3 linked regions of the Chroococcidiopsis sp. TS-821 genome follow. The protein of the gene in region 2 binds, or shares a complex with, the protein of the main gene of each other region. Links are inferred from orthologs where the notes say so. Each region holds a gene or a part of one and is shown on either strand. Other genes may lie near its edges. The genes, in order: nuoH, B1A85_RS09830 and B1A85_RS20775.

What was found.
Region 1: the proteins of B1A85_RS09830 (region 2) and nuoH are in contact, whole or in part, in a crystal structure (PDB 6Y11), measured with the Thermus thermophilus proteins. The link is inferred for Chroococcidiopsis sp. TS-821 from one-to-one orthologs. Residues at the interface, in WP_096411117.1 of Thermus thermophilus: Arg16, Glu17, Gly18, Leu24, Leu27, Val28, Trp30, Gly31, Arg32, Asn34, Ser35, Trp37, Thr54, Asp55, Ala56, Asp59, Ala61, Arg62, Phe63, Gly64, Glu66, Val67, Phe68, Arg69, Ala70, Ser71, Arg73, Gln74, Ala75, Asp76; in WP_096411122.1 of Thermus thermophilus: Arg36, Val44, Arg45, Met46, Gly47, Pro48, Asn49, Arg50, Val51, Leu57, Gln58, Ala61, Asp62, Ile64, Lys65, Ile67, Phe68, Lys69, Glu70, Ile72, Val74, Glu223, Ala224, Glu225, His233, Thr234, Glu235, Tyr236, Ser237, Trp241.
Region 3: the proteins of B1A85_RS09830 (region 2) and B1A85_RS20775 are in contact, whole or in part, in a cryo-EM structure (PDB 6KHJ), measured with the Thermosynechococcus vestitus proteins. The link is inferred for Chroococcidiopsis sp. TS-821 from one-to-one orthologs. Residues at the interface, in WP_011056552.1 of Thermosynechococcus vestitus: Leu46, Met47, Tyr48, Thr50, Ala51, Cys52, Phe54, Ile55, Glu56, Ala58, Ala59, Ile61, Gly62, Ser63, Arg64, Phe65, Asn76, Pro78, Thr89, Thr91, Lys93, Met94, Ala97, Leu101, Met123, Phe124, Ser126, Asp127, Ser128, Tyr129; in WP_011057128.1 of Thermosynechococcus vestitus: Pro17, His18, His19, Pro20, Ser21, Met22, Val25, Arg27, Met29, Thr31, Ile38, Asp39, Cys40, Glu41, Pro42, Val43, Ile44, Gly45, Tyr46, Leu47, His48, Arg49, Gly50, Met51, Lys53, Ile54, Asn57, Arg58, Pro65, Tyr66.

The regions. Positions count from the first base shown.
Region 1 is NZ_MVDI01000001.1:1,665,001-1,675,536, reverse strand. What follows is about bases 439-3,436. They hold nuoH (NADH-quinone oxidoreductase subunit NuoH), read right to left. Parts: upstream 2,498-3,436; coding sequence 1,379-2,497; downstream 439-1,378. Other genes in these bases: B1A85_RS07585 (citrate synthase), read right to left, coding at 2,825-3,436; ndhI (NAD(P)H-quinone oxidoreductase subunit I), read right to left, coding at 751-1,335; B1A85_RS07600 (NADH-quinone oxidoreductase subunit J), read right to left, coding at 439-655. Also shown: more of B1A85_RS07600, read right to left, coding at 14-438; more of B1A85_RS07585, read right to left, coding at 3,437-3,961; phosphohistidine phosphatase SixA, read right to left, coding at 4,219-4,710; B1A85_RS07575 (bifunctional oligoribonuclease/PAP phosphatase NrnA), read right to left, coding at 4,763-6,031; B1A85_RS07570 (HNH endonuclease), read right to left, coding at 6,336-6,833; alr (alanine racemase), read left to right, coding at 7,086-8,255; B1A85_RS07560 (hypothetical protein), read right to left, coding at 8,454-8,834; B1A85_RS24385 (hypothetical protein), read right to left, coding at 9,008-9,652; B1A85_RS07550 (glycosyltransferase family 1 protein), read right to left, coding at 10,069-10,536. UniProt on the Escherichia coli protein: NDH-1 shuttles electrons from NADH, via FMN and iron-sulfur (Fe-S) centers, to quinones in the respiratory chain. The immediate electron acceptor for the enzyme in this species is believed to be ubiquinone.
Region 2 is NZ_MVDI01000002.1:484,538-494,921, reverse strand. The notes cover bases 5,180-8,025. They hold B1A85_RS09830 (NADH dehydrogenase subunit K), read left to right. Parts: upstream 5,180-6,150; coding sequence 6,151-6,900; downstream 6,901-8,025. Other genes in these bases: B1A85_RS09815 (nitrous oxide reductase family maturation protein NosD), read right to left, coding at 8,025-8,025; B1A85_RS09820 (GNAT family N-acetyltransferase), read right to left, coding at 7,426-7,923; B1A85_RS09825 (NAD(P)H-quinone oxidoreductase subunit J), read left to right, coding at 6,893-7,429; ndhC (photosynthetic/respiratory NAD(P)H-quinone oxidoreductase subunit C), read left to right, coding at 5,792-6,154; B1A85_RS09840 (rubredoxin), read right to left, coding at 5,256-5,591. Outside these bases: B1A85_RS09885 (DUF4330 domain-containing protein), read right to left, coding at 1-489; B1A85_RS09880 (M48 family metallopeptidase), read left to right, coding at 736-1,587; B1A85_RS09875 (metallophosphoesterase family protein), read right to left, coding at 1,582-2,334; psaI (photosystem I reaction center subunit VIII), read left to right, coding at 2,896-3,015; B1A85_RS09865 (photosystem II reaction center protein J), read right to left, coding at 3,137-3,256; B1A85_RS09860 (photosystem II reaction center protein L), read right to left, coding at 3,317-3,442; psbF (cytochrome b559 subunit beta), read right to left, coding at 3,452-3,595; psbE (cytochrome b559 subunit alpha), read right to left, coding at 3,605-3,859; B1A85_RS09845 (photosynthesis system II assembly factor Ycf48), read right to left, coding at 4,076-5,077; more of B1A85_RS09815, read right to left, coding at 8,026-9,671. UniProt on the Escherichia coli protein: NDH-1 shuttles electrons from NADH, via FMN and iron-sulfur (Fe-S) centers, to quinones in the respiratory chain. The immediate electron acceptor for the enzyme in this species is ubiquinone.
Region 3 is NZ_MVDI01000012.1:43,776-54,287, forward strand. Bases 7,539-10,512 are described here. They hold B1A85_RS20775 (NAD(P)H-quinone oxidoreductase subunit H), read right to left. Parts: upstream 9,631-10,512; coding sequence 8,446-9,630; downstream 7,539-8,445. Other genes in these bases: B1A85_RS20770 (class I SAM-dependent methyltransferase), read right to left, coding at 7,539-8,446; rplU (50S ribosomal protein L21), read left to right, coding at 9,874-10,272; rpmA (50S ribosomal protein L27), read left to right, coding at 10,297-10,512. Outside these bases: B1A85_RS20740 (valine--tRNA ligase), read right to left, coding at 1-330; B1A85_RS20745 (phosphoribulokinase), read right to left, coding at 440-1,453; petH (ferredoxin--NADP reductase), read left to right, coding at 1,989-3,296; B1A85_RS20755 (homoserine dehydrogenase), read left to right, coding at 3,430-4,728; B1A85_RS20760 (S-layer homology domain-containing protein), read left to right, coding at 4,841-5,839; B1A85_RS20765 (CAAD domain-containing protein), read right to left, coding at 5,965-6,405; more of B1A85_RS20770, read right to left, coding at 7,262-7,538.

The sequences.
Region 1 (10,536 bases), on a different replicon or contig from region 2:
CAGTTAAGTCACTCTACTGACTGCGACGAGCGTCATCTAAATTACTCGTTTTATCGCTGGAAATTCCCACTAACTCGCGGGGGCGTTCGGGTAATGTTAATACTGGTTGCTGCGGTTTGTCGGGTGACATCACTTGGTCGGGTAAAAATTCGCGCCGTGCCAAGATAATTGCTCCAACCATTGCCATCAGTAGCAGAACTGATGCTAGCTCAAAAGGCAACAAAAAGTCACTGAAGAAGTGCTGACCAATTAAAACAATCGTGGTGTCCTTAGATACTGGCTCGGTAGAATATGCCCAAGGCGTAACCAAAACCATTGTACTTAATAAAACAAATAGTCCAGCACAGACGATTGCGGTTACAACAGGACGTACCCAAGCATTTGGTAGCGGTTTGAAGTCTTCGCGCTTGTTCACCAGCATAATGGCAAACAAGATTAATACATTGACTGCTCCGACATAAATTAACACTTGGGCTGTTGCCACAAAATCAGCATTGAGCAACAAATACATTCCCGAAATACTGACAAATACGCCCGCCAGTAGAAAGGCAGAATAAACGATGTTAGAAAACAGCACAACACCGAGGGCTGAACCAATCATCATCACAGCCAAGATGCCGAACGAAACAATTTGTACTCCTTCAGCTAAATTCACAACTTTTTGTCCTTTGCTAGTTGCTAATAGAAGAATTGCTAATGGCGCGTTCCACTAACAATTAATGCTCCTCACCCACTCTATATAAAAAAATACTACTTTTCCTGCTGTTCTAAAATCTCTTCGGGATGTAGACCCGCGCCACGAGTGTTGGCAGGTAAATCGTGAGGTGACATCACGCCTTTGGGTAGGTAAACGAGTTCGCGCAACGGTGTCACCATTGGGTCATCGGTGACTTTATAAGGCAAGCGTCCTAAGGCGACATTGTCGTAGTTTAACTCATGGCGATCGTACGTACACAAGTCGTATTCTTCGGTCATCGACAGACAGTTTGTCGGACAATATTCGACGCAGTTACCGCAGAAGATACACACACCGAAATCGATACTGTAGTGTTTCAGTTTTTTCTTCTTACTCGCTTTATCGAATTCCCAATCAACAACAGGTAAATTAATTGGACAAACCCGCACGCAAACTTCGCAGGAAATACACTTATCAAATTCAAAGTGGATACGACCTCGGAAGCGTTCGGAGGGAATCAGTTTTTCGTAAGGGTATTGTACCGTAACCGGTCTACGCCGCATGTGGTCGAAGGTAACAGATAATCCTTGACCGATATAGCGACCAGCTTGTACAGCGTCTTTTGCGTAGTCACCGACTTGTTTGAGGAACTTTAACATGGGGTGTCTCTCTCTTTATGTAGCTTTAGCACTGAGCTAATTGCTATCCACCAAAGGCAGCGGGAAAGGCAAGCTTCAAGGCTGCGGTTAACAGTAGATTTGCCAAACTCACGGGTAGCAAAAACTTCCATCCTAAATCGAGTAACTGGTCAATGCGTACTCTAGGTACCGTCCAGCGTAGTAAAATTGCTGTAAAAACAAGAAAGTAGGCTTTGAGTACGGTCATTGTGATGCCTAACGAGGCGTCTACAATGTCTAACCAAGGACTTGCTTCGCTGATGCCCAACCATCCGGCAATCAATTCGATCGGAATCGGAGATTCCCAACCGCCTAAATACAAAACTGTGACAAGGAGCGCTGACAGTACCAAGTTAACGTAGGAAGCAACGTAGTACAGCGCAAACTTCATCCCTGCGTATTCGGTTTGATAACCTGCAACAAGTTCTTCTTCGGCTTCGGGTAAGTCGAAAGGCATTCGTTCGCATTCTGCTAACGCCGCAATCCAGAAGATAATGAATCCGATTGGCTGTCGCCAGACATTCCAACCCAAAATACCATAGCCTGATTGCTGTTCAACAATATCGATGCTACTAAGGCTATTCGACATCATAGCGACCGCAAGGACTGCAAGCGCTAGGGGAATTTCATAGCTGATTGATTGTGCAGCTGCCCGCAAACCGCCGAGTAGTGAGTATTTGTTGTTTGACGCATAGCCTGACATCAGCAATCCAATCGGTTGCACGCTCGATAACGCAATCCACAAAAAGACTCCTGTGGCCACGTTTGTAATTGCCAGATTTTCGCCAAACGGCACAATCAGATAAGACAAAAAGACTGGAAGGACGACAATAATTGGTCCTAAAGTAAATAACCAAGGGTCAGACTTGGCAGGGATGACGTCTTCTTTAAATACGAACTTGATACCATCGGCGACTGGAGATAATAAGCCAAACGGCCCCATAAATTCAGGACCAATGCGCTGTTGGGCGGCTGCTGAAATCTTCCGTTCTTGCCAAATGGTTACTAGTACTCCTACAGTCGCGCCAATTAACATTAATACCATCGGGACTGGCATCCAAATAGCTTTGGCTGCGCCTGCCGGTAGCCCTAAGTCGATCAGCGATTTGATGAAACTTCCTTGGAGATCAATTCCTGTACTCATGTTTTCTGTGGTGAAGTTGTCGCATGATGGCGATCGCCATCGCCGCTGTAGTTAATATTTGTAAATTTACTCCCTACTTTGTTCAGGAATATCTTGATTGTGAAGATATTTTTACCTTTCAATGCCTAGTATATCGTTCTCTGGTTAGCTCCCAAAAACCTTCACTAAGAAATTCTACTTATACTTGTGTTTAGTTTTGCTATCCATAGCAGGAAAAGCAGGGGGCAGAAGACGCAGAGGAGCAGAGAAAGAATACTTTCTATCTATTCAAAACTCATAACTCACCACCGATCGCTAACTACTAGTCACTTACCCCTCACCCCTCTTTCAACGTTGCTCGATTGGTATATAAGGAACGTTATGGTCACCCGTGTATACCTGGGTAGGACGGAAAATACGATTTTCGGCGATTTGTTCTTTCCAGTGCGCTAACCAACCAGCAACGCGGGCGATCGCAAACACTGGCGTAAATAAGTCTGTAGGAATTCCCATTTTCCTATACACTAATCCCGAATAAAAGTCAACATTGGGATAAATTCCTTTGTGACCGAGTTTTTCAGCGATCGCGCGCTCTAATTCAACTGCAATATCGTAGTACTTGTCGTAGCCGAACTTATCAAACATCTGCTCGGCAAGCTTTTGCAAAATAGTTGCCCTTGGGTCTTTGACTTTGTAAACGCGATGTCCAAAGCCCATAATTTTTGCTTTGCGTTGCAGCCGATCTTCTAAATAGGGGCGCACATTTTCTACCGAGCCAATTTCTTCTAGCATGCCGATCACTTCTTCATTGGCACCACCGTGTAAGGGTCCCCCTAAGGTTCCGACTGCGGAAGCAACAACTGCGTAAGGATCGGTAAGTGTCGAAGCAGTAACTCGCGCCGAGAATGTCGAAGCATTCATGGTATGCTCGGCATGAAGTGTTAAGCAAACATCAAAAACCCTTGCCATTAGTGGGTCGGGTTCGCGTTCGCTGAGCATATAAAGAAAGTTTGCCGAGTAATCTAAATCGTCGCGCGGGCGTACTGGGTCATTACCTTTGCGCATCAACTGAAACGCGGCAACCATTGTGGGAATTGTTGCGAGGAGTCGAACGACCGCATCCCGAATATAAACAGGGTTATCTAGGTCGCGGCGAGAATAAAATAAACCAAGTGCGGCGGCGGAAGCTTGTAATGCGTCCATCGGATGACCGCTTTCAGGAAAGCTCTTCATCATATCCCGAATGCGATATTTGATCCGACGGTGATAGCGAACTTCGCGTTCAAATTCCATCAATTCATCTTTTGTGGGCAGCTTACCCCAAATCAAAAGATATGCTGTTTCCAAAAAGGTACTATTCTCCGCAAGGTCTTCAATGCGGATACCGCGATACTCCAGTATTCCTTCTTGTCCATTGACAAAGCTAATACTAGATTGGGCGGCGGGAATGCCTTCTAAACCTGGCTTAAATTCGCAGACGGACATGGCTACACCAGCTGCTTGTGTTTCAGTACAATACTCTACGCTAACTTACCAGAAACTGGTGATGTGTCGCTCTTTTTACCAGAATTATCTTTTGGCGGGGTCAGAGGTTAGGGAACATTTTGCAACTAGAAATTGGATGCGAACGCGTTGCGTATCCATCTAAATATAATGCTCTCTTTACGACTAAAGCTACATCGAACCTCTGAAAATGAGTCTTTTCCTGACCTCTAACCCTTTATCCCTGACCTTGTTCTTGGTTATAACAAAAACTTTGGTGGAGTCAACCAAAATAACTGGGCTTGACCAATAAGTACTTCTGTTTCTGGTAGCGCTAACCCAATGATACCTGCTTTTTTTAGTATTAGCTTAGCACGGTCTTCTCCCCATACAAGAATTTCTGCCCATTGTCCTAAATTTGGTTGATGACCGACGAGGGCTAATTGTGTTGCTTGGGGGTATTGTTGCGCTTTGAACCAGGCTAACCAATCATAGATACTACCGTCAGGCGCAAGGAGAGCTGATTCAGTCATGTTCTGACTTAGTTTGTACTGATGCAAAATTTCTGCAGTTTGCCGCGATCGCACCAAAGGACTCGTCAATATCACATCAAACCGCACGCCTAACTCGTACAAGCGTGCTGCCACTTGTCGCGTTTTATCTTGCCCTTTAGTAGTCAGCGATCGCGCTTCATCGGGGATACCAATTTCTCTTTCTTGCGCGATGCCGTGCCGAATCAAATAGATTTCCACTGCTGTTATAGTCGTAGGCTACGGGTAGGACACTCAGCTTGTTTGTCTTACTTTATTCGGTTTGAATTGGATTATCTTTGGGGTTGACAAGCCGCAAGAGTTTTTGTTTGATTTGAGCGTCAAAGACTTCCCACTTTTTCTTAGCGTACTCTGATGTTTCGATATACCCCGACAGAAAACCAATTGGGATTTCAAAACCTCCCGCACTTGTCCGACCACCACCAAAAAAGCGTCCGTGACTATCTTGTCCAAATGCTTCTTTGATAAACTCATCAGGGTCTAGTGTTAGTTTTGTTGTGCGTAACGAACCGACAACAATTTCGAGTTCTTCGTCTTCGTCGTGCACAATTCCGTAAACAACTGCGGTGTGTACGTTTTCTTCTGTTACCAGAAAATCTGCCGCTTGGGGGATGGCGTCGCGGTCATCATAGCGTAGGTAACCTACACCTGCGATGGAGAAGTTATTTTGCACTATGCGGTTTTTTAGCGATCGCTCGATGACGTCCATGACGCGTTTTGAGCGATTTGCTTGTAAAATGGCGTTGAGTAACTGCGCGTCATAAAACCGACTGAGATAGGCAGCCGCTAAAAAATCTTCTTCTTGGGCTTGCATTAAGCGGTCTGTATCTGAACGCAAACCATGCATTAATGCAGTCGCACACTTGATGTGCTGGGCAACACTACTATCGAGTTTGAGTAATCCTGCTTGGAGATATTGCGTAAAAATTGTTGCTGTGGCGCGAACCGTCGGGCGCAAATCAATAAACTCGGCTTTTAAATCTCCCTGGAAACTATGATGGTCAATAATTGCTGTAATTGGAATTCCACTTTCTTGGACAACTGATAGTAGCTGGCTCGTTGTTCCCTGATTATCGATCAGAGCACAACCTGTGTACATTGATAAATCTTTGCTTTTAGCTGCCTGTACTGTCCAGCGTTGTGCAGGTAAGCCAGTCAACTTAACAAGCGCAATGTTTTCTTGATGACTGAGCGTACCAGCATAGACAATATCACAGTGAATTTCGTATTCCTGCGCGATTAATTGATAAGTCCAAGCACTCGAAAGCGCGTCTGGGTCGGGAAAATCCTGTAGAATGACAAGCTGACGCTCTTGCCGATGTTGTTCTAAGGTTTGCCGCAACGCATCTGCTTTTTGCATTATCAAAGAGTGATTGCGCTGGGCTTGATAGTTGCCCAGTTCACTCGTGGCAATTGGGGAGGTATCAGGAGCCGGTAATTCCACCGTTGCTACTAAATGAGGATCTTCTGTCAGCTCTTGAGGGTACGAACTATTTGACAAGTGAGACGAATTCAAATTCATAAACTGAATTTTTGTGAGTGTGAGGCGCGATTGAGGCAGTCAATAACTTTTTGATATTAACTAGCTATTGAGGCTACACACTACTAATTGTCGCAAAAATTTGGGCGTGCGACACTGATCCTTCAAGCCTATTTCTTTTTGGAGGTAAATTCTGTATTAAAAGTTGCGATTGACTTACACCGTAAATTGCTTTGTATTCAATCCCTTCTCCATTTTATTAAGTACTAATACTTAATTGAACTTAGCCAAGCATGATTAAGAATATAAAAACAACGAGCACTTAAAACTACAATTTATTTATGATTTAAAGACCAATAATGTATTTTTGCCATTCATCATGTAACCCACTTTTGAGATGCTTGCTAACTTCAAAATACAAGCTACTGTAAGGTTTACGGGGAAGATGATGAAGGTACATATGCGCTTCATGGGGAGTGCGATTGCCTTTTTTGACGTTGCAACGAACGCAGGCGGTAACGATATTTTCCCACGCATCACCCCCGCCGCGCGATCGCGGTACAACGTGATCCAGCGTTAGGTCATCTCCTGTATAGCCGCAATATTGACACGTATGGCTGTCACGGTGAAGAATATTACGGCGAGTTAAAGGAATTTCTTTATAAGGCACTCGTACGTAGTGACGCAGCCGGATAACAGTTGGCAGGGGAAAATCGGCATAGAGATGCTTACCGTTATGTTCTACCTGCTCAGCTTTGCCTTTGATTAACAGAACAACTGCGCGCCGCCAGCTCGTAATATTGAGCGGTTCGTAAGAGGCGTTCAGGACTAGAACCTTAGCCATTGATGGTCGCTCAAGCCAATATTTTTTACAGATAGTAACACAACTACACCACGCTATGCAGCCTTTAGCGGCAAGTCCGGTCAATTCTTTTACAGACATATTGCCAGGAAAACTTGCACTTACAGGTTTATAAATTCAAGCAGGACTTGTGACAATCACAGTTTGAAAGCTACACTTCCTAATCAAATCAACGAATAGCCGAGCGCTAAATGCCGAGTGCTTTCATTCGAGTGTGGATGTGGAGGAGCAAAAATGACTTTAAGTCAGCAGCAACCAATAGCAACGATGCGATGCGATCGCGCCTGGGTAGAAATTAGCCTAGGAGCTTTAGCACACAACGTCGATCAGCTAAAAAGTTTACTATCTACAAGAACGCAATTGATGGCAGTTGTCAAAGCAGATGCTTACGGTCATGGGGCTGTCACCGTAGCACAGACAGTGTTGCAAGCTGGGGCGAGTTGGTTAGGAGTGGCAACTGTTCCTGAAGGCATCGAGTTACGAGAAGCAGGAATTAGCGCACCAATTTTGATTTTAGGCGCAGTGCACGCGCCAGAACAAATCAAAGCGATCGCGCATTGGCAACTTCAGCCGACACTATGTAGCTTCAAGCAAGCACTTGTTTTTGCGGAGACATTGAAATCAACGAATCAAGCATTACCTGTACACCTCAAACTCGATACAGGAATGTCACGACTTGGACCACCTTGGCAACAAGCTGTCGAGTTTGTCCAGTTAATTCAAGGGTTACCTAACTTAAAAATTGCCAGTATTTATTCGCACTTAGCAACCGCAGAAAGCCTCGACCAAACAATTTTAAGGCAGCAACAGCAAAATTTTGAGCAGGCGATCGCGCGTCTCAAACGCTCAACTCGACAATTTCAGCACAAGCACGCTCAACCTGCGTTGCATTTGGCAAATTCAGCTGCGACGCTCACCGCCCCAGATTTACACTACGATATGGTTCGTGTTGGTTTAGCAATGTACGGACTGTATCCCGCTGCGCATCTATCGGTGATTGACCTCAAGCCGGTTATGCAAGTCAAAGCACGCATCACACAAGTCAAATCAATTCCTGCAGGAACCGGAGTCAGTTACGGTCATAAATTTGTGAGCGATCGCGCAATGCAGTTAGCTGTCGTTGGTATTGGTTATGCAGATGGAGTTCCGCGCAACTTATCGAATCACATGACAGTATTAATTCGCGGTCAGCGAGTTCCGCAAATTGGTGCAATTACGATGGATCAACTGATGTTGGATGTTAGTGCGATCGCAGATGTTCGCGAAGGCGAGGTTGTGACGCTACTTGGTGAGGATGGAGACGAAAAAATTTCAGCCGACGACTGGGCAAATCAGTTAAATACGATTTCGTGGGAAATTCTTTGCGGTTTCAAACATCGCTTACCACGCGTTGCTATGCCATAAAGTGGGTAAGCAAAAGAAAAGGTCAGAGTTTGGAACAACAGTGTTAACAGCTCTTTAATTGGGGAACTGCACCTGTTGGGCGAGTTTGGCAGTGAAGTATCTTTTTGTCTAGCTCCTAGTTTCCACAAGAAGGCAAGAATTTTGTTGTAGAAACTGGCGCGAACCTCCCGTCCACGCCAGGGTTGAGAAATTTGTTATCTAATCTACAAAATCTGTGGATATATCAGATAAAGCTTCGTCTGCGGCGATCGGACGGTTTCCATCAATGTTGAGTCTACCTTTGACTTCAAAATTATCTGCAGCAATCGGGCGTTCTCCATCCACATAAACAGTATCTTGTACTTTTAGATCGCTTGGGTCGATTGGACGTTTACCATCTATATTGAGCGTTTCCTGACCGCTAAATTCATTCGCAGCAATCGGACGTTCGCCGTCTTCCTCGTAGGTATCCTTGACAACAAAATTATTTGCTGTAATCGGACGTTCGCCATCATCAATAAATTTGCCTTGAATCTCAAGGTTATTTGTGTCAACGGGACGGCTATGAGAGTTTTGCTTAGAGGTTCGATCTTTTTCCATTTTTAGGAATTGCCTTAATGTTGAAGTTTTAACAGTTGGGTATCGCGCTCGCAACGTACCTGGAAAGTGGATTAGTAACTGGTCATTGGTTTGAATGTTGCTCAACTTTCCATTACCGATTACCGATCTCAACAAGCATGATGTTTGTCTTTAGATTTAACTTACATTGCTTTTTAGCTGTTTTTATGCTTGGTGGGGGTGACTAGCCGATAGTGCATCCCTGGCTCTGGAGTTGGTGGAAATGGTTCTCCCTTCGTTGCTGTAACTTCTTGTCCTTTGTGACCGCCGCGCGGACCTGTGAGTTCATACAAACCGCTTTCAGGAACTATTTCGCCAGGTTTATATAATTCATTGGCAATCGAGCTTGATTTATCAGTTGTGGCTGTAGAAGATTTGTAGCTAAGACGAAATTGGCGTTCTATTAAAAAACCAGGAAGAAAACCGCCATGGTAGCGAACTTCTTCTAGCCTGCCAAAAGCGCCTTTAATCTGCGTGATAGGAGAAAGTAGTTGTGTATTCTGCTGACTCCACGCGACTAAACAGTTATCGATCATTTCTTGAAACTCTATTGCCAAAATCATTGCATCATCAGCGCTAAGCTGAGGATCGACAATAATGGAGAACTTTAAAGTAATTGATAGCGTTATTTGTAATTGCGCTGCGCGATCGCCATTGACCTCAGTAGAAGATTCTTCTGCATGAAAACCAAACTGCGATCGGAAGTGAGCAAATTCATCAGTTGCGAGTCGGCGATGTATGTATGGCAATAAACCTTGTTCTGATGACAGGATTTGACGAACAGTTGAGCTAGCGGTCATAACTTCTTTTAGCCAATGAGTCTGTGTTGCAATGTTAACTTCAACAATTTCATAAACTGTACTGCAATGCTACCCCCCGATTGGATGAAGTCTGCACGCCAATTGGTATAAGCCTAAAAACAGAGAAAGCTACGCGCCTATCTTTGGCATATGTATAACCCTATTCAATAGAGTTAGGACACGATCAAAGCTCTGATTGATTTTCCTAAAGGAAGATTAATTCTGACCCTCGACCTCTGACTTCTAACTCCTGCTATATCTTGTTGCGATCGCCAAAACTCTCAATTCCAAAATAGTAGCTGACAACTATGTAGCTGCCAGCTAAAAACATAATATTAAAGCTATGAGTGCTGAATATTAAGTTGTAACGAGCGCAATCTAAACTAAAACTCAAAATTCAATGCTCATAGCTTCGCCTACGCTGTTGCTACAGCTTCATCTTTTGGGGAGACCGCCGGTTGTTCTAGGAGTTTGACATACAACTCGCTAAGTTGAGTAGCTACGCCATCCCAACTAAATTTGTCTTCTACGCGTTTTCTAGCAGCGCGACCTAGTTGATTTCGCCACTCAGGATGACTCAATATTCGGTCAATCGCAGCTGCAAAAGCATCGTTATCTTTTGGTGGCGCCAGTAATCCAGTTTCTTCTGGTACCACAGTGTATTGTAGACCTCCAACATCGCTGGCAATTACTGGCGTTCCACTTGCCATTGCTTCAATGGCGACTAAGCCAAAGGGTTCATAATGGCTAGGAACAACACAAACGTCAGCTGCTGCATAGTAAATAGGTAGATCTTCATCACCAAGTCGTCCAGGAAAGACTGTCATGTCTTGCATTCCTAGTTCATTAACAATTCCTTCGATGCGATCGCGTTCTTTGCCATC
Region 2 (10,384 bases):
GTAGTTAAAGCCTTCGAGTTCGACGGGCATCCCTATTTTCAGCTTACTGTTGCCTAGCACGGGTCCTGTACTGGTAATTTGCGCTCTACCTGCGAGCGTTAACAGCATATCGGTGCTAAATTGATTTGCTCTGGGGTCGGTCATCTCTCGAATTGAACCGTCAGGTTGTGGTACGAGGAGGGTTCTAGGTAATTGTTTAACTGACTTAACTTCAATCTGACCGTAAGGCTGGTTGCGAATAATAATGTTGGTTTTACCTCCTTCTTTCAATCCTTCATTGAATAGTTGTTGCGGATCGCGGACATTTAAGCCCCGAACAACTAAGTCAACTTCGATCGGTTTTGTTGTCACGCCAACTTGAGCAACCGAACCAGAAGTTCCTGGAAAGAAAAAGATGCCAACGATCACTAGGAGGATTACTAAAGCTGCCCCTAAGTCGAGAATACTAAGCTTGCCAAACAAGCGTCCTTTAGAATCCAAAATAGCCATGATTCTGAAAAGTTAACCACCGTCGCCCAGCTTATCACGTCTGTCGTCGAATGTCGGGTGTAGTTGCAAATTATGTTACTGGATAAAGTCGTTAATAGGTCATCAGTAAGACTCATGACTATTTTGTTTGATTTGCAACATATAGATTGATAAGAACGTCTGATAATTTAGTACTTTTTTTCAGCAGCGTTGTCCACTCAAAAAATCTTGACGCTGTTTACCTCGTTTTAGCTTCAGCAACGGAGTATGTTGAATTTTTCTTTTATCTTGCATCGTTTTCGACGTCGTTTAATTTATCCGCTATTGTCGCTGTTTATCGTGTTGGCGCTGTCGTTGGGCACGCCAGCCATATCGCAAGCCTTTTCAATTTTTGATTTGCTCATCCGTGGAGTTCAAATTATTCAGTTATCGAATATCTCTGATAGTCAGGAAGTTCAGCTCGGAAGACAAATTAACCAACAGCTGGTCAGTCGCGAAGTTCGTCTTTACCGCAATTCTGATATTAATCGCTATATCAATCAAATTGGTCAGCGGTTAGTTCCGGCGAGCGATCGCAGTGGTATTCCTTATACGTTCCAAGTCGTTGATGATAGGGGCATTAATGCTTTTGCGACAATGGGCGGTTTTGTTTATGTCAATACAGGCTTAATTCGACTGGCTGATAATGAAGCTCAACTCGCGAGCGTACTTGCGCACGAAATCGGTCACATTGCGAGTCGTCACGCGATTCAGCAGATGCGTCAAACGGCGATCGCCAGTGGCGTTGCTTCGGTTGCGGGCTTAGATCGTAACCGCGCGGTACAAATAGGTGTAGATTTGGCACTACGGCGTCCGAATAGTCGCGAAGATGAGTTTGAAGCCGATCGACGCGGGTTAGCAAACTCGATCCGGGCTGGTTATGCACCCTCGGCGACGATTGCTTTTATGGAAAAGCTGCTGCAACAAAACGGGCGATCAATTCCAACTTTCTTAAGCACTCACCCCGCAACGGGCGAGCGGATTACGCGGCTACGCAATGCGATTGACTCTCAAACGGCTAATGTCGGAGATGGCTTGGATACTGCGGCTTATCGCGCGCGGATTCGACCTTTGTTATAGCTTGACTGAAGAACGATTGGCGACGTCTATCGGATCGACTGCGGTGACAATTTCGGCTAATGGCAATGTCCGTAGAACGTTACGAAAGACGTTCACCTGATAGACTAGGTTATTCGTAATGTCTAATCCCGTCAACCACCCACTTTTACGATGATAAGCACCGGTGTCAATGTCTAACCAACCTCTACCTTGGGCGATTTCACCAGAATTTACTCCTGGTAAAGTAAAGGTGATGGTATGTCCAGTGATAATGAGTTTGTCAGGAAAGTAAGGCTCAAGCATACTGTGAAACTCATCGCGTACCCAGCAGAACTGTTCGGCGTTTTGTTTCTCTAGCGGAATTTTGGGATTTATCCCTGCGTGAACTAACCAAATGTCTCCCAAATCTAGGTAAGTTGGTAGACTTTGCATCCATTCTGTATGACTTTGAGGGATTGTAAAGTCTTTGTAGCTATTTAACGTCGCATTGCCGCCACTATACAGCCAAGCTTGCTTCATATGGTACGAAGCGCGATCGCTCAGGACGTTGAGCAACATTTGTTCGTGATTACCTAATAAGCAAGGATAAGAACTTTGCTGTACAAAGTCTACAACCAAGGCGCTTTGCGGTCCTCGGTCGATTAAATCCCCTAAAAAGTATACTTGGTCGCTGGTTCCAGGGGCGATCGCTTCTAATAGTTTAATTAAACCATCATAGTGACCGTGAATGTCGCCTATGACAATGCGACGGTGGCTTGTCTCGCTCATGCGATAACCCCGTAAAAAAGCTAACTTAAGTGTTTAAATATAATTGGCATAATGGGTGCTGCCTCGACTGAACAAATCGATGGGAAGCCGTTATGCACAAATATGCTTTCATTCTAGTAGTTCCTTGGAGTATAAATTTAAAGATTTGTCAGTATTTTATTAAAGTGTACGTATATTTTTTTACAGCTTTCTTGATAAGAACGTCCCTATTATCCGTTAATATAACTACAGATTAAATGAGGATAAACACTGAAATTTTCAGGTTTTATTGACCTGTCTACCTAAATCTACGGTTATCGCAGGGCAAAACCCAGAACAATTTTCTTGCGATCGCTGTTGCTTCCACCTCAAAGCCGTAGTGAGACGACTAGTAACAAAAACTGAACACTGCACCCAATCTAAAGAAAGATTAAATCAAGCTAAAGTTTGTTCTAAGAGTGCGGCTTCTTTCGGTTGCTAGCAAAGTGCAAAATTTGTTAAAAATTTTGAGATTTTAGAAATCTGGTGAAAAATTGCAGTACATTCGTTTTCAATCGTGACTCGATTTTCTTAGGATTAAATATGTTTTCAGCTTCTTTTCTTCCCTCGATTTTAGTTCCATTAACTGGCTTAGTATTTCCAGCTATCGCTATGGCATTGTTGCTCATTTACGTTGAGCGCGAAGATCCTTCTGGAATCTAGATACGCGTTAATAGCTAATCGTTAATTACTAGCAACAACAATTTAAAAAACCGCCTATCTTACTCGGATAAGCGGTTTTTCTTGTAAGATTGCCAAGTTTATTGGCAATTATTCGTTTACTTTATAAAGAAGAGCCTAGGTGAGTGTAAGAACCATAGAAGAAAGTTCCTACGATGGTGATGACACCCAAACCGGCAATAGTTGCAACGATCCACAAAGGAATTCGTCCACTTCCAGACACAGCTTAATTCTCCTTCAGCAATAACAACTTAAATTGACAAGGACACGGCATGCGTCTCAACTAGTTAAAGAAATAACTAGAAAACAAGATGCCGAGAACGAAAACTAGCAGTAAACCGAGGTAAAGTGAAGTGCGGTTTAGTTCAACAGGTTGGTTGTTAGGATTCGGTGTTCTTTGCGGGGGCATAAGTTCCTCCTAGCGTTGAATAAACTGCATAGCGGCGATCGCACCCAAAAAGAAGATTGTTGGTACAGCTAGGGTGTGAACTGCCAGCCATCTTACCGTAAAAATTGGATACTGAATCGGTTGATTGACGTTGCTTCTAGTATTACTTGTCATAACTTTGAATTAATCGTTAGTATTGATAAATTGTTTAATCTCTTGTTTGGCTTGATAGCGATCGCTAATGATCGGCAATTCTTGTCGCTCTTGAGGGTAGTACTCATTAGGTCGAGGTGTACCAAACACATCATACGCTAGACCTGTACTAACAAACAGCCAACCAGCAATAAACAAAGCTGGGATAGTAATACTGTGAATCACCCAGTAACGGACACTGGTAATAATATCCGAAAACGGACGTTCTCCTGTTGAGCCTGACATTGTGATTTCCTCCCTCTACGAACTCGTATGATTCAATTATCCTATGAAACCTTAAGAAAAAGTAACTAACGCCTTGTCTTTTCTCTTATTATGTACCAACGCTTATAGCATTGATAGTTCGCCGAAAACCGACACGAAAGATCGCCTTTATATGACTTAATCCTGCTGCATTCCTCTTTTTTGACTATCATCTAATTGACATGATGGCAAACTCTTTTATGCAGTTGCACTAGAGTCTTGATATTTAAGTAAAATTCCGCGTTGACCGATAATAAACCCTTTTTCTGGTGTCAGAAAAACTATTTTATAAAGGTTAGAGGGAACTCCTTCTACATCGCGGTCTTTTTGCCAAGTTTTACCGCCATCAAAGCTGCACAATAAATTACCACTGCCTCCTGCTATCCAGATTTCATCTGGAGTCCGATACGCTAAATCAAGCAACCCCCAACTTGTAGAAAATTCAGGATACTGAGCTTCTTCCCATTCGTCAGGGTTATCGGCTTTAGTAAATTGTACTTGACCGCCGCGCGCTAGCATCCACAAACGCCCATCAGGAGCAAAACCCATATTTTGTACGCGGCGCGAACTATTGCGGTTATGTCCTTCCCAAGCGTCTTTACCTGGTTCCCAAGTCGAATAAAAGTTGCCTTTGGCAGAAACCGCTAAATACCTACCATCTGGAGCGCGGGCAATATTACGGACGACGCCAACAGCTTCTTGCACCATTGCTTTCCAAGTTTTACCGCTGTCGGTTGTGCGATAGATTGCACCTACGTCCGTCGTCATTTCAGCTGCGTGCGATCCCAGAGCAACAATTGTATTGGGATTTCCAGGAAGTTTTTCACTTAAAGGAATTTGTTCCCAGGATTTTCCACCATCAGTAGTGTGTAATAAAAGAGATGGTTCTCCTACGATCCACCCTTCTTGTCCTGCAAAACTGATTGAAGAAAAAAGATAATTCTGCTCACCTAAATCCAAGGTTCTAGGCTGCCAAGTTTCCCCACCGTCAGTTGTTTCTAAGATTGTTGCCTTACTACCTACAAGCCAGCCATGATTGTCGTCACTGAAAGCAATATCTTGCAGGTTAGATTCTGTTGGTACAGTAATGACCTTCCACGGGTTATTGCTGATAGAAGGCGTGTTACTGCACCCAACACATAACAAAACAACTGCTAATAAAACAACAACTTGTTGCCAAACTTTGAATAATGAACGCATTAGTATCTGTTTATCTTGTAACAAAAAGAAACGATTAAGGGTCGGGGTTTAGCCGTCAAAGCAAGAGAGATATTTCTAGTTGTCGGTTTCAAGCTTACGTAGAACGAGCAAAATTTGGTTCAAGATAACAATACGTCCTACGCTCTGAACCCTGAACCTTATGATTCAAGAAGCGGACTTATTTTAGCCCATAAAGACTCATAAACAGCAAAAAACAAAGAGCCAGACCGCCAAAAATTAAAATATTTTTTTGGGCTGGGGTTAGCTTGTTGACGCCGATACCATAGCCCAGGTTTGATTCAAAGCCAGAGGCTTTTCCAGCTGGACCTATATTTTCAAATTGAGAAGTCCTCGCGCCACAAACAGGACACCGCCAAGAAGATGCTAGTTCTGTAAAAGGTGTGCCAGCAGGAACTTCTTCTTTGCTATCTCCCTTTGTCGGTTCATAAACGTAGCCACAGACGCGACACTCGTAGCGATCTAGTGCTTGGCTTTCTACAACTGATTCGCTCATAGCAAAAGACAAAGTGGATAATGTGAGGGCAATTCTTAAATATACGTTAAAAATTATGACACAATTTCACTTTGTTATTACCTGGAGCTATCAAGTTGAAAACTCAGTTTAATCAGTTGGTGTTAAGTTTTGCCAGGCTCTGTAACCATTAGGGATATATAATGTAAAAGTAAGTAACAAAATTATTTACATCAACAATCGTGTTTGTTCTTAGTGGTTACGAGTACCTTTTAGGCTTCCTGTTAGTCTGTAGTCTAGTGCCTGCACTTGCGCTTTCTGCATCTAAGCTATTACGACCTAGTGGTGGTGGTCCCGAACGACGCACTACCTACGAATCAGGCGTAGAACCTATCGGTGGAGCTTGGATACAATTCAATATTCGCTACTATATGTTTGCCCTCGTCTTTGTGATCTTTGATGTGGAAACAGTCTTTTTGTATCCCTGGGCGGTTGCTTTCCATCGACTAGGGCTTTTGGCGTTTATTGAAGCTCTCATTTTTATTGCAATTCTAGTTGTTGCCCTTGTCTATGCCTGGCGCAAAGGAGCCTTAGAATGGTCATGAATCCAACTAATATCACGAACCAAGCAAATGATGGATGGGATCCACGAAAAGAGAAGATCCTCAATCCGATCGAGCGCCCTACAGTGACACAAGATCTGTCAGAAAACGTTATTCTGACAACAGTTGATGACCTCTACAACTGGGCAAAGCTATCGAGCTTATATCCATTATTGTTTGGTACTGCTTGCTGCTTTATTGAGTTTGCGGCACTCATCGGCTCAAGATTTGATTTTGACCGTTTTGGCTTAGTTCCTCGTTCGAGTCCGCGACAAGCCGACTTGATTATCACCGCGGGAACGATCACGATGAAAATGGCACCTCAGCTTGTTCGTCTTTACGAGCAGATGCCCGATCCGAAGTATGTAATCGCGATGGGTGCTTGTACGATTACAGGAGGTATGTTTAGTGTTGATTCGCCAACGGCAGTGCGGGGCGTTGATAAACTAATTCCTGTAGACGTTTATCTTCCTGGTTGTCCACCTCGTCCAGAGGCAATTATGGACGCAATTATTAAGTTACGTAAAAAAATCGCCAACGAATCAATTCAAGAGCGGGGTCAAGTCAAGCAAACGCATCGCTACTACAGTACAACGCATAGCATGAAGAGTGTCGCCCCAGTGCTTACAGGTAAGTACTTACTTTCAGAGACTCGCACCGCAGCACCGAAAGAATTAACTGAAGCGATAGGAATGCCTGTACCACCTGCACTTCAAGCAGTAGAAAAGGAGGAAGCAAACCGTGGCTGAAGAACCCGAAAAACCAGAGGCAGTTGAAAGCAGTGAAGCATCGCAAATAGTCGAAGCGGGTAAGATTTCACGATGGTTGACTGACAACGGCTTCGAGCATGAAGTGATGGAGCCCGATCATTTAGGCGTAGAAATTATTAAGGTAGAAAGCGATTATCTTTTACCAATTGCTACGGCATTGTATGCTTACGGGTTTAATTATTTGCAGTGCCAGTGCGCCTATGATTTGGGACCTGGACAAGATTTGGTGAGTGTTTATCACTTAATTAAGGTGAGTGACAATGCTGACCGCCCCGAAGAAGTACGGCTGAAAGTCTTCTTACCAAGAGAAAATCCGAAAGTACCGTCGGTGTACTGGATATGGAAAACTGCTGACTGGCAAGAGCGGGAGTCTTACGATATGTTCGGGATCGTTTACGAAGGACATCCAAATTTAAAGCGTATCCTCATGCCAGAAGACTGGGTAGGTTGGCCGTTAAGAAAAGACTATATTTCACCCGAATTCTACGAACTGCAGGATGCTTACTAGTCGTTAGGGTTTCTAAGCAACTGTTTGACATAAATGCGATCGCAGCGTGGAGTTTCTACTCCGCTAGCAGGTTGGTAACCGTAACTTTCATAGAGCTTGACCGCTGTAGTTAAAACGCTTGCCGTTTCAACCCAGATCTGTTTAAAACCACGTGCCGCGATCGCTTTCTCTAACTGTTGCAACAAGTACTTACCTAATCCTAAGCCTCGCACGTGAGGCAACAAATACATTTTGCGAATTTCTACTGCTTTTTCACCACGCTTCACAGGGTAGTATCCGCCCGTACCAACTAATTGATTGTCTTGTTGAATTACCCAAAACTCGCCGCCAGTTGCAAGATAATAGTTTTCAACATCGACAACATCGCAATCTGCGCCACGAGGCTCAAAATCAAGATGATATTCAGCAAGGACCGAGCGAATAATTTGAGTAACAGGAGTGCGATCGCTTGGTTGCCAATCGCGAATCAAAAAGTTTTGATATTCAGCTTCCACTCACACTCCCTCAACGACAAATTTTCACGCGTAAAGAATTAGCTGCAAGCCTATTGCTCCTAGACTGCGATCGTCAGACATCTCGCGATTATATTCTAATACTAGAATCTGAGCGCTCCTAAGTTAACTGGGCTACCAGCAGCAACACCAATCGCACTGGCGATATCTGCAGGCAGTGGCTCGCCGCGCCCCAGGGCTGGACTTCCTGATTTCAGTCGAAAGTCATCGGCTGCAGCATTGACAAAAAAGGGATCGCTCGTACTAACAATATCAAGACTGTTTGCTTCTAATCCTGTTGCTGAACGGAAGCTTGCCAAGGAACTAAAACTTTGAGAGCATTGATTGCCATTGAGTCCCCAAATGAAATTAATAGGTCGGCTAGCAGAAGTACGGTAGTGCGCATTATTGTTTGTTATTGGAACCATTAAATTTGATGGTTCTTTAACTGCACAGCCAGGAGCAAAAAACATCGTACCAGTTGAGTTCCAAAAGATGTTATTTTTGACAACGGTGTTGCGCGTAATCCAAGTTATTCCTTTGGCGATTTCGTTCGATTTTGTATTATTGCGCGAGGTTTCTTGAACTAAAAGATTAGCTTGGTTGCGGGCAAGCGTGTTGTTGTAGATGCGCGCGCTCGAGGAGTTGAGGATGATAATGCCTGCGGGCGCGTTGCCTGTCACCACATTGGACGCAATGATTGCTTTGTGCGATATCTCCATCGAAATACCATTGCTGCTGTTGTTGCGCACCGTGTTGTTCACAACCGTCGAGTTGGTGGAGGATTCATCAATCCACAGACCAATCGATCTGTTATTGTGAACGGTGTTGCCGCGCATCACTGCCCCATCAGTCCAAATTACTTTTGCTCCACCCGCACTCCACGATTGCGAGAAGTTTTCTGTGTTGTTGTGACTAATTGTGTTGTTCTCCAATAACAACCGATGTGCGCGGATGCCACTCACGCCCATGCGACCGTTGTAGCTGATGACGTTGCCTTGTAGCTTCGCGCCACCAGACATCACAGATATGCCATTGAGACCATTCCACGCCAAGGTATTGTTTTCCACAGTGACATTCGCCGCGCCAATCTTGATGCCTTCATTGGCATAATGTGCTAACCCTAGCCCGCGAATGACTGAACCTGCGCTCGCGCTATTCCAAACGACAATTCCTTCTTCTTGTGTCGTTGCTTCCACCGTTTTGCCACTGGGGTTGCTGCCGATGTACAGTTTCTTGTTGCGTGCATCTACATAGAACGTTCCAGGCGCAACTCGGGCTTTGCTACCTACTTGCTTGAGGGCAACGCCATTGATGTAAACCATGTCGCGATGACCGGCCATCGGAAACTTTGGGTCAATTGCTCGCGGTTGTTGATTGGGTGGAAACGAGTGATTCCAACCGTCTTTGCGCCAGATGTTGCCTTCTTGCACCCAACCCTCGACGACGATGCTGCCTTTGAGCCAGGGTTGCTCGTTCGGGTAAGCTTGCAGTGTCAGGCGCTTGTTTAATGGCAGTCTTAAATTGCGATACGTGCCGCCACGGAAGACAATCGTTGCACCATTTGGTGCTGCTGAAAGTGCTTTGGCAACTGGCCACGGCGAATTTGCTGACCTTCCTGTATTACTCTCACTGCCTGTAGGTGATACAAAGAAAGATCCACTAGGAATGGAGTAGCTAGTGCTTTTAATATTCAGCGTAGCAGATGTTGCTATACGCGGTACTGAAGCTATAGCTAATGATACTGTCACTAGGTTTACTAGGAATACAAAAGAAGTGTGCTTGTGTTTATTACTTTGATTGCTCATCATTGCTCTCCATAGTGTCAGGTAGTAAAAAATGGCTGTTGTTCTTAACCTTTGTGTTAAGTCAGTTTCTTTGCTGAAAATTGCTCTTATGTTGGTTGTGATGACTAATCAAAACGTGATTGGAGCTTACCAGAATATTCACAATCTACTTTTGATTTAGGCATAAAAATACTTACTTTCTATAACTAATAGCCATTGCACAGAATGCTAAAGTGTAGAAAGATTTTTCAGTATTATTTGCAAATTGTTACCTTAGCCAAGGCACTTTTTAGAGATGACGATTCTCATAAAATTTTTAGAAATAATAACTTTATGTTTTAGTTTGAACTTAAACCTCCAAACGGCAAATGGCTTATGTTTGAAAGCTTGCACGTTGAAAAACAACCTCCTCACCTAACAACAGGATTGATGGTAAAGCATCGCTTTACAAAAAGATATAGTCGGAAAAAGAATACACTTTTTTGTGTCAAAATTCAAGTGGATTTTTTTGAAAAGTTGAATATATGAAAGTTATGCTTTTGCGAGCTTTAAAAAATCTCTTAAAATTGAATTGCTGCCTCAAAAAATATGCTGTATGTTACAGAATAAATGGAAATGTTATGCGATTGAGATGCAACAGTTTTATTGCATAAGATTTACTCGAACAGTTGGTAAAA
Region 3 (10,512 bases), on a different replicon or contig from region 2:
ATCGTAGCGCGTTTTCCCCTCAGCTTTGAGTTGTTTTTCCAAAATTGTCTGTACCGCAATACTCGCGTGATCCGTCCCAGGAAGCCAGAGGGTATTGCGCCCTTTCATGCGATGGTAGCGCACTAATGTATCGATTAAGGCACTTTCAAAGGCGTGTCCCATGTGCAAACTCCCCGTGACATTCGGCGGTGGAATGACGATACAGTAGGGTTCGCCGCCGTTTTCGGGATTGGCTTTGTAGATTTGGTTTTCCTCCCACGCTTTTTGCCATTTGGCTTCGGTGGAGAAAGGTTCGTAGAGGCTAGGCAAATTGGTCACGATTGCGGTCATGGAGGGAAGACTATATGAGGACAGCTTATATAAGATTTTGCCACAGGGTGATGGAAGAAAAAAAAGGGACGCATTCTGCTGCGCCCCTGAAGAAGTCTCGTATGTACTTCTAAACTTGAACAGCAACTTTAGCTTCTTTATACTTAGCAGCCGTCAAGCGCTCGTAAGTCGCCCGCATCTTCAAACCTGTCAACACTTGGAATAATCCTGTACCATTATTCGAACCAGGATACTCGCGGTGCTGTAGTAATAAATGCGTCATTTCACCAGGATACTTGGTCGAAGTGTTGCTCAGATGCGTCTCGATGTAACTGACTTCTTCTAGGCGGTCAAACTGACCGTCAACTTCTAGCACCGACACATAGCGACCATAATAGACGTCAGAGCCGTAGAATAGTCGCATTCCAGGATACGAACAAGTCAGTTTGCGACCACAAGGTGTCCAGTGAATTGTTGAGCCTTCGTCAAAGAGATACACCGGATCGAAGCCTTCTTTACCTTCGCGCTGGAGCATTCGCACGCGCAATACTTTGCGCTCGGTGTCGTCTTTGATGAGATTGGTAGGCAATACCTGCAACACGACATCCGCAAATTCTCGTTGTGGCTCGATGTACGCTTGGAAGTCGGGGCGACGCGCATTAATAGCTTGCAGCACGTCCTCGTAACGATGACCGCGTTCTGCCATGTCGCGTTGAATTTTCCAGGCAATTTTGACTTCGTCGCTGATGTCTAAGTAAACGCTGAAATCGAGGAGCGATCGCACTCGCTCGTCATACAACGGATGTAACCCTTCGATGACAATGATATGATTCGGCTCTACCCGCTCCGGCGGATCGATTGTGCCGGTTTCGTGGTTATAAATCGGTTTATCAATCGCTTGACCGTTCTTGAGCGCTTTGATCTGCTCGTACATTAGGTCAAAATTATTTGCTCTTGGGTCAAGTGCAGTTATTCCAGTTTCTTTACGCTGTTTGCGATCCAAACTATGATAGTCATCGAGACAGATGACTGTTAGAAATTCTTCTCCAAATAAATCTGTTAAACGGCGTAAGAAGGTGGATTTCCCGCATCCGGAGTCTCCGGCAACGCCAATTAGAACCACGCGGTCCGGCTTACTGGTCATAGGTGTCCTCTAACAACAAGATGAGTCAATTGCTAAGTTTTCGCTTATCTTTAGCCCAGGGGTTATTCTGTTGGTCAGCTAGCTGTGGATACAACACCACAGAGCTCTTGACAGGAGACAGCGTCTTCGCGTAACACTCCAGCAATCCCCAACTTGGGAGACGGGAGATATAGCTGTTAAGTATTTAGTCCTACTGTTATAGTAGATCCTACCAGAATGTAAACTACTCTACAAGGCTGACGCGAGCGTTATCGTCCTCAGTACTTATGCTAAGGTTTAGTTGCGCATTTTTCTAAAAAAAATCAAAACTGACTCACTCTTGACATTATGCAAGTTGTTTACCCGATAGGGTGATAAAAGCTCAGGTGTCATTGTTGCAATTGTTGCTGAATAACGAGTGAGCGTCGTAGGGGTTCCTATGAATAAGGTTACTGTCTTTAAATATTTTTTACTTCCGTGCTGCGGCAGTAAAATTTGTTTTGGGCAGGAACTTTGTTCAGTCACAAGTTAAGTAGGGTTCGGAGAAAATTCATCGATGTACAACTCAAGCGCCGCTGATGGTGCTGCCAATACAGTATCTGGTAGCCGCGTTTTTATTTACGAAGTAGTAGGTTTACGTCAAAACGAAGAAACTGACAAAACCAACTACCCCATTCGTCAAAGCGGTAGTGTCTTTATCAGAGTGCCTTACAGCCGTATGAATCAAGAAATGCGGCGCATCACTCGTCTAGGCGGCAAAATTGTTAGCATCCACCCCATGAATGCTGATGGCGTAACCAATGGTTCTTCTGTATTGAAGATGCAAGCAAGTAAAAGTCAAGGAGATGGCGCAACAGCCACCCCTGCAACTGCTACAAGCAAAGGTAATGCCATCAAATCAGACGATCAACAGCCAAAAACTTCTGAAACAAAAGGCAAGCCTATGACTCAAGCAAAGGCTAAAGAATCGCACGCTGATGTTCCAGTTAACATCTATCGCCCGAATGCTCCTTTTATTGGTAAGTGTATTTCAAATCAAGAGTTAGTCGGTGAAGGTGGTATTGGTACTGTCCGTCACCTGATATTTGATATCTCTGAAGGTAACTTACGCTATCTTGAAGGTCAAAGTATCGGTATTATTCCCCCTGGAACCGACAAAAACGGTAAGCCAGAAAAACTTCGACTATACTCAATTGCCTCGACGCGTCACGGCGACTTTGTTGACGATAAAACAGTATCGCTTTGCGTCCGGCAACTCGAGTACAAACATCCAGAGACGGGAGAAACTGTTTACGGTGTTTGTTCAACTTACCTGTGTCATCTCGAACCTGGTGCAGATGTCAAAATTACCGGTCCTGTCGGTAAAGAAATGCTGCTGCCCAACGATCCGAATGCGAATATCATCATGTTTGCTACCGGAACAGGTATTGCACCTTTTCGGGCTTACTTGTGGCGGATGTTTAAAGATGAGGAAAAAGCCGCTAACCCGGATTATGAATTTAAGGGCTTCTCGTGGCTCATCTTTGGTATTCCTACAACTCCAAATATTCTCTACAAGAAAGAACTCGAAGAAATTCAACAGAAGTATCCCGATAACTTCCGCTTGACGTACGCGATTAGCCGCGAACAGAAAAACCCCCAAGGCGGTAGGATGTACATCCAAGACCGCGTAGCCGAACACGCTGATGAATTGTGGCAATTGATTCAGCAGGAGAATACGCATACTTATATTTGCGGTCTCAAGGGTATGGAAGGTGGGATCGATGAGGCACTATCAGCGGCTGCAGCTAAAGATGGTGTCAACTGGATGGAATACCAGAAACAAATGAAAAAAGCAGGTCGCTGGCACGTAGAAACGTACTAGAGGTCAGGGATCAAAGGTCAGAGATCGGGGAAACAACATCAATGGAAGTCCTGTTTACACAAAACAGATTCCCCGACCTCCAATCTTCGATTCTTTGCTCCCTTGTTTTTGGTGAACTGGTGCAAAAAAAACTGTGAATTTTAAAGTAGGTTTACTAGGATTAGGAACTGTCGGCACGGGTACTGCACAGGTACTACTCGACCCTGCTGGACGGCATCCACTATTACAAGAAATCGAAATCTACCGCATAGGAGTGCGATCGCTTGCCAAAGCACGTCAAATAAATCTTGCGAAAGATATATTGACAACAAATTTAGAATCAATAGTTACTGCGCCAGAGGTAGATATTGTTGTCGAGGTTTTAGGTGGATTAGAACCCGCGCGATCGCTCATTCTCAAAGCCATTCATCACGGTAAACACGTCGTCACCGCAAATAAAGCCGTAATTTCGCGTTATGGCGACGAAATCTTTACAGCGGCAAATACGGCGGGCGTTTACGTCATGCTAGAAGCAGCAGTAGGTGGCGGTATTCCTGTGGTTCAACCCCTCAAGCAAGCTTTAAGCGTTAATCGCATTCAAGCTGTAACAGGTATTGTCAACGGCACAACGAACTACATCTTGTCACGAATGCAAACTGAAGGTAGCAACTTTGACGCAGTTTTAGCCGATGCCCAAAAACTTGGCTACGCCGAAGCCGATCCGAGTGCAGACGTAGATGGTTTAGACGCCGCAGATAAAATTGCGATTCTCGCGTCGCTGGCGTTTGGCGGGCGTATCAAGCGACAAGAAGTTTATGCAGAAGGAATTCGCAGCATTAGTCAAGCAGATATTGCGTACGCCGATAAACTCGGCTTTGTGATTAAACTCTTAGCAATTGCGCAACGGACACCAACCTCTACAGCACTTTCCGTCAGAGTCCACCCGACGCTAGTAACGCGATCGCATCCTTTAGCGAGCATTCAGGGCGTATACAACGCGATTTTAATCGAAGGTGAACCCTTGGGACAAGTAATGTTTTATGGTCCTGGCGCAGGGGCAGGGGCAACGGCAAGTGCTGTAGTTTCAGATATTATGAACATCGCCGCCGTCTTGAAAACAAAAAGCGATCGCGTGCAAACGCAATCGAATCCATTACTTGCTTGTTCGCATCAAGACTATTGCGCGATCGCCCCAATGGCTGAACTCACAACGCGATTTTATGCCCGCTTTTTAACAAAAGACCGTCCTGGTGTCATCGGTAAATTAGGAACTTGTTTTGGTAACTACGGCGTAAGCCTAGAATCAATCGTGCAAATTGGTTTGCAAGGCGATTTGGCCGAAATTGTCGTTGTCACCCACGACGTCCGCGAAGGAGATTTCCACTCATCTTTAGCTGAAATTCGGACTCTTGAAGCAGTGGATAGCATTCCTAGCGTACTACGAGTTCTCTAGAGGCAAATTTCTTTGCAATTTTCCAGTAAAACTCTCCAAAACGGAGTATTTCAAAATTTGCACCTGTGGGTTACTTTTTTAAGAGTTAGATTTACCTATTTGGGTAGTTCAGATGACAAATCTTCCTCCCGACCCGCCGTCATCGCCAAGAAGTCCCTTAGGATTTGATGAATTTATTGCTGTTTTGGTTGCTTTGAGCGCTATTGGGGCAATTTTGTTTTGGTCAATTGGTCGTCGCGATCGCGGTTTCGACTGGGTTGGTATTCCAGGGTTATTAACACCATCACCTACACCGACTGTGACTCCCCCATTGGCACCAACTCCACCAGCGGCAACAGCAACACCGATCCTACCACTGCCACCAGTTGCTCCAACCGCACCGTCACCCGAAGCACTTGTACCGGCGCCCGCACAACCCCAACCTTTTGCAGGTATTGTGCCGGTTCCCGCGCCCGTCCCGCAAGCAACACCAACACCGACACCTACTCCGACTCCAGAACAACTGCAACCGATTGCGTTTATTGATGTTCCCGAAAATTACTGGGCACGTCCTTTTATTGATGCGCTCTCGGCGCGCGGGATCGTAAGTGGCTTTGCTGGCGACTATTTTCGTCCCGATGAACCAGTAACGCGTGCGGAGTTTGCCGCAATTTTACAAGCAGCTTTTGACGAACAACCAGGACCAGCAGAACAAGCGATCGCTTTTACAGATGTTCCCGCTGATTTCTGGGGAGTTCCAGCAATTGGTAGCGCGATTAGAAGTGGCTTTATGCAAGGGTATCCAGGAAATATCTTTCAACCACAACAACAGATTCCGCGTGCCCAAGTATTTGTTGCCCTAGCAAGTGGCTTAAACTTACCAGCACCCCAAAACCCTAACCAAACCTTAGGCATATTTGGTGATGCTAATCAAATTCCTAACTGGGCAGTTGAGCAGGTAGCAGCTGCAACCGATGCTGGTTTAGTTGTGAATTATCCTGATACCAATGTCCTAGAACCAAACCGCAATGCTACCCGTGCTGAGGTAACTGCCTCTATTTACCAAGCGTTAGTGCGTGCAGGAAGAGTAGAGCCAATTCAATCGCAATACATAGTACAACAGCAACAATAAATTTGGATAAGCTGGGCGAGTGAAGTCGCAGCAAGAAAATCAACGTATCAACAAAATAAATGGGCGCAGGTTGTATCAAATACAATTTCCCTCGCCCTCATCTTTGGCTATGGTTAATAGCTTGTTTACGATTCTGGTAGTTGCTGACTGCCAATTACTTGCTTTTTCAACGATTGCAGCTCTTGAGATAACTCTTGCCGTTTGGAAGCTTGCAGTAAATAGCGATTTACGAACCAAATTGAGTAACCAATACCTACAAGTTCAAAAGTAGGAGCCAGTAGTGGAATGTCGTTGAGTGCATCCAACACGGCTAGAACTACCTTGACAGTAATAATTGCTGCTAAAATCAAACCGACAGTAATAATCGGCTGCTTATACTCATTGAAAAATCTGCCAATATAATCAGGCAGTTGGGCAAGGAATTCAGAAATTTGCGAGCCAACACGTCGCCACTGCTCGTCTTGTGTAGAGGGTGGTAAAGTAGCTAGAGGTGCTGAATCTGAAACACCTATCGTTTCCGAAGTAGTAGGGTCTTTGTATTCCGGTGGTTGCACTTGTGATTCCATAGTTATAAGCTCGTTTTCCAATGACAACTTTGATGAGTATTCTTTGGTGATACTGTAAACTTGTAGCACCGCTAAGTTTGGCAAAGAAAAGTATTCTTGATTTCTTTATTTACGATACTTAACTCACAAGTCTGCTTCATCAACTCCAAGATAGAGAGGTGCGATTGTGAGAAAAGTCAGAAGACAGAATAATATATCCTCCTTTTGCACATAAACATCTAAACTAAGATAGCTGATTTTGCTGAGTTTTCAGCTTTAAATCCCTGTCTTTTACGCAACTTTTATGCACTTGTTGGAATATAACTAGTTTTGCTTAGTATATCACCTGTTTTTTCTACCAATGGATTATGAGCGCCTTGGGGAAGCTATTTACTACTAGCCAAGGTTAAGGCTAATTTACAATACGCAAATTACTGTTTAGTTAACTGTGTTAAAGCTAACGTTCGCATAAAGGTTAACTATACAAATCGACAACCAAAATTGTTCAAGCTTAACCGCCCGCAGCAAAAGTAGCCATAATCAAAACTGACAGGAGAATACCAGGTGTAAGTAGCAATATCAGCATCAACAAGTCATGGGTATTCATTTTTGTCTCCTTCTAGAACTTTAAACTCACTTTATTTACTGTTATCAAAAATGCACTCACACTTGCGGAGGATTGTGCTATCGAGATACATACTTAGCCCCACCTCAGGCGTGTAACTCATCAATTAAACAATAAAACCATTCTCGGAAGTTTGGTAATCTGAAAAGGTACTTTCGAGAATAAGTTGACAGACAGGAATTGAACGCGTGCAGTATGTGACAAAGCAAATTTACTTTTACTAACTCTAGCAGATCGCTTGTCGCGAATCGTTTAAACTAAAGGTGAACTTAAACCTTTAAGTGGCGTAGGCGCGATCGCTTTACCTTGAACTAAGACATGGAATCCACCAAGTCCGATAGGATCGATTAGCTGATGCAAACTATCCCTGCGCTGTAGTAGCTTTTGCACTGATGGCGGCGATGATGTCGCAAGTGCAGTAATGCGATCGCCTAATCCTAAAGCCATTAAAAACAATCCCTGCTGCGTCAAACCAACGGTCGTTAAACCACACAGTTCACCCCATGCTTGTAGTGCTGTAAAATCGACGTGCGCTGTAATATCTTGTTTTCCAACGTAAATATAAGGATTATTGTGGCGATGATGGCGATAGTAACACTGTAGCGTTCCTTGGCGAAATGGATTGTAGTAACGGCTAGCCAAATATCCATAATCGATTGTTAACAAGTAACCTCGCTGAAGGCGTGCTGCTACCGTTTTCAACCAATCTAAAGCTGCTAAATTGACTTCGCTACGATAACCTTCAGGATAAGCGGGAGAAGGTAACGCAATCTTGATGAAATCAAAGTACTCAAAAATCCTATTTGTCGAAACTTCGCCTATAACTTCTGTAAATGTCGCTTGGGGATCAGCCGTTTTCTCAGTTGTGACGTAAATTTCGCGTAATTGTCCGTTTTGAACAATAATTTGATGTACTGGGAACGCGTCTACAAGTTCATTGGAAAAACAGCAGCCGACAATTGAGTTTTCGGGAATTTCTTCAAGCGTCAGCCACTGAAGGCGACTGTGGTATTTGTGGAGTCGCTGTTGCTGTTCTTGTATCAGAGTAGGCGATCGCTCAATAATTACGTAATTAAGCGCTGCTAAAAAATCTGGATACTGCCTTTCAAGATAGTTCAAGATATCCGACGCTAGAATACCTTGACCCGCGCCCATTTCTAAAAGCGTAAAAGGAATCGGTTTTTCTAAAATTTCCCAGATTTGCAGAAATTGTTCAGCAAGTAACTCGCCAAAATCTGCGCCTAAATGCGGTGAGGTAAAAAAGTCACCTTGCTTACCAAGCTGCGTAGCGTGGGTTGTATAGTAACCGTGCTGAGGATGATACAGCACTAAATCCATATATTCTGCAAAAGTAATGCGGTGCTGCGGACTTTCTGCTATCCGCAGCGCGATCGCCTCACACAACGCCGGATGGGAGTCACTAACCAGTTGCGTCATCAACGGTCTACAGAACCCATGATGATATCTACACTACCGAGGATCGTGACGATATCGGCAACCTTCACTCCGCGGAGGATGTGCGGCAAAATTTGCAAGTTGTTAAAATCTGCCGGACGAATCTTCCACCGCCAGGGAAAAACATTATCGTCGCCAATGATGTAGATCCCTAACTCGCCTTTACCGCTTTCAATCCGAACATAGTGTTCGCCTTTGGGGATCTTGAACGTGGGCGCGATTTTCTTACTGATGTACTGGTAATCAAATCCGTTCCACTCGGATTTCTTGCCTTCGGCTAACCGCTTCGCTTCCAAGTTCTCAAATGGTCCGCCTGGCAATCCTTTCAGTGCTTGACGCAAAATCTTGACAGATTCGCGCATTTCCCGAATCCGCACTAAGTAGCGTGCGAAGCAATCTCCGGCTGTTTCCCAATGCACTTCCCAATCAAAATCGTCGTAGCATTCGTAGTGGTCGACTTTGCGCAAGTCCCACTTCACGCCGCTAGCGCGTAACATTGGTCCAGACAGTCCCCAGTTGATGGCTTCTTCGCGCGAGATTGTGCCTACTCCTTCCACGCGACGGCGGAAGATGGGGTTATTGGTGATTAAGCGTTCGTATTCATCGACTTTTGGTTCAAAATAATCACAAAAGTCAAAGCACTTATCTACCCAGCCGTAGGGTAAGTCTACTGCTACGCCACCGATGCGGAAGTAGTTGTTGTTCACCATGCGATAACCTGTGGCGGCTTCCCACAGGTCATAAATCATCTCCCGTTCGCGGAAAATATAGAAAAACGGAGTTTGCGCGCCCACGTCAGCCATAAATGGTCCCAACCACAGTAAGTGATTGGCAATGCGGTTCAACTCCAGCATGATGACGCGGATGTAGCTGGCGCGTTTGGGGACAGGAATATCAGCTAACTTTTCCGGGGCGTTGACCGTAACAGCTTCATTAAACATCCCTGCGGCGTAGTCCCAGCGACTGACGTAAGGGACGTACATGATATTGGTGCGGTTTTCCGCGATTTTTTCCATTCCGCGATGCAAGTAGCCAATCACTGGCTCGCAATCGACTACATCTTCGCCATCCAAAGTGACGATAAGTCGTAGTACGCCATGCATCGAAGGATGGTGCGGACCCATGTTCAGCACCATAGGTTCCGTTCTCGTTTCAATTCTTGGCATAGAGCAGCAAGTTTAAGTTTTGTAGCGTTGTCTTCATTATCCCTGACAGCGATGTTTTTGTGTATTGAGAATGAGCAATTAGCTCATAGAGCTATTTTTATTGACAAACACCCATTTTTATTAATAAGATTATAGATTGTGCTGTCTAAATCCTGCTCGGATCAGGTAAACGATTAGCAAAAGTTGGCAGCTTGAAAATCAAACTGATCAGCTACCTGTACGGCAAAGTTACGAAACTATCCCATGACATACGCAATTATTGAAACCGGCGGCAAGCAATTAAGAGTAGAACCTGGTCGTTTTTACGATATCGAACGCTTAAGCGTTGAACCTAACGAGAAAGTTACTTTGGAATCAGTTTTATTTGTACAGCACGACGACGGCGTTGCGATCGGACAGCCGTTTGTGGAAGGAGCCACTGTAGAAGGAACAGTCTTGCGTCATTTACGCGATCGCAAAGTGCTCGTGTACAAGATGAAGCCCAAAAAGAAAACACGCAAAAAGCGGGGACATCGTCAGGAAATTACACGGTTAATGATTAATTCGATTAGCTTCAACGGTTCTGTATTTACCGCCGCAGCCGCAGCACCTGCTGAACCTGAAGCAGCTTCTGAGACAGAGTCTGCTGATGAAGCACAATAGAAAAATAGAGATCTAGAGGAAATTATGGCTCATAAGAAAGGAACGGGTAGTACCCGCAACGGTCGTGACTCAAACGCGCAGCGTCTAGGCGTTAAGCGCTTTGGTGGAGAAACAGTTCGTGCTGGTAATATTCTGGTGCGCCAGCGCGGTACTAAATTTCACCCTGGAAATAACGTGGGTATCGGTAGCGATGACACCTTGTTTGCTCTGATTGATGGCATTGTTACTTTTGAAAGAAAG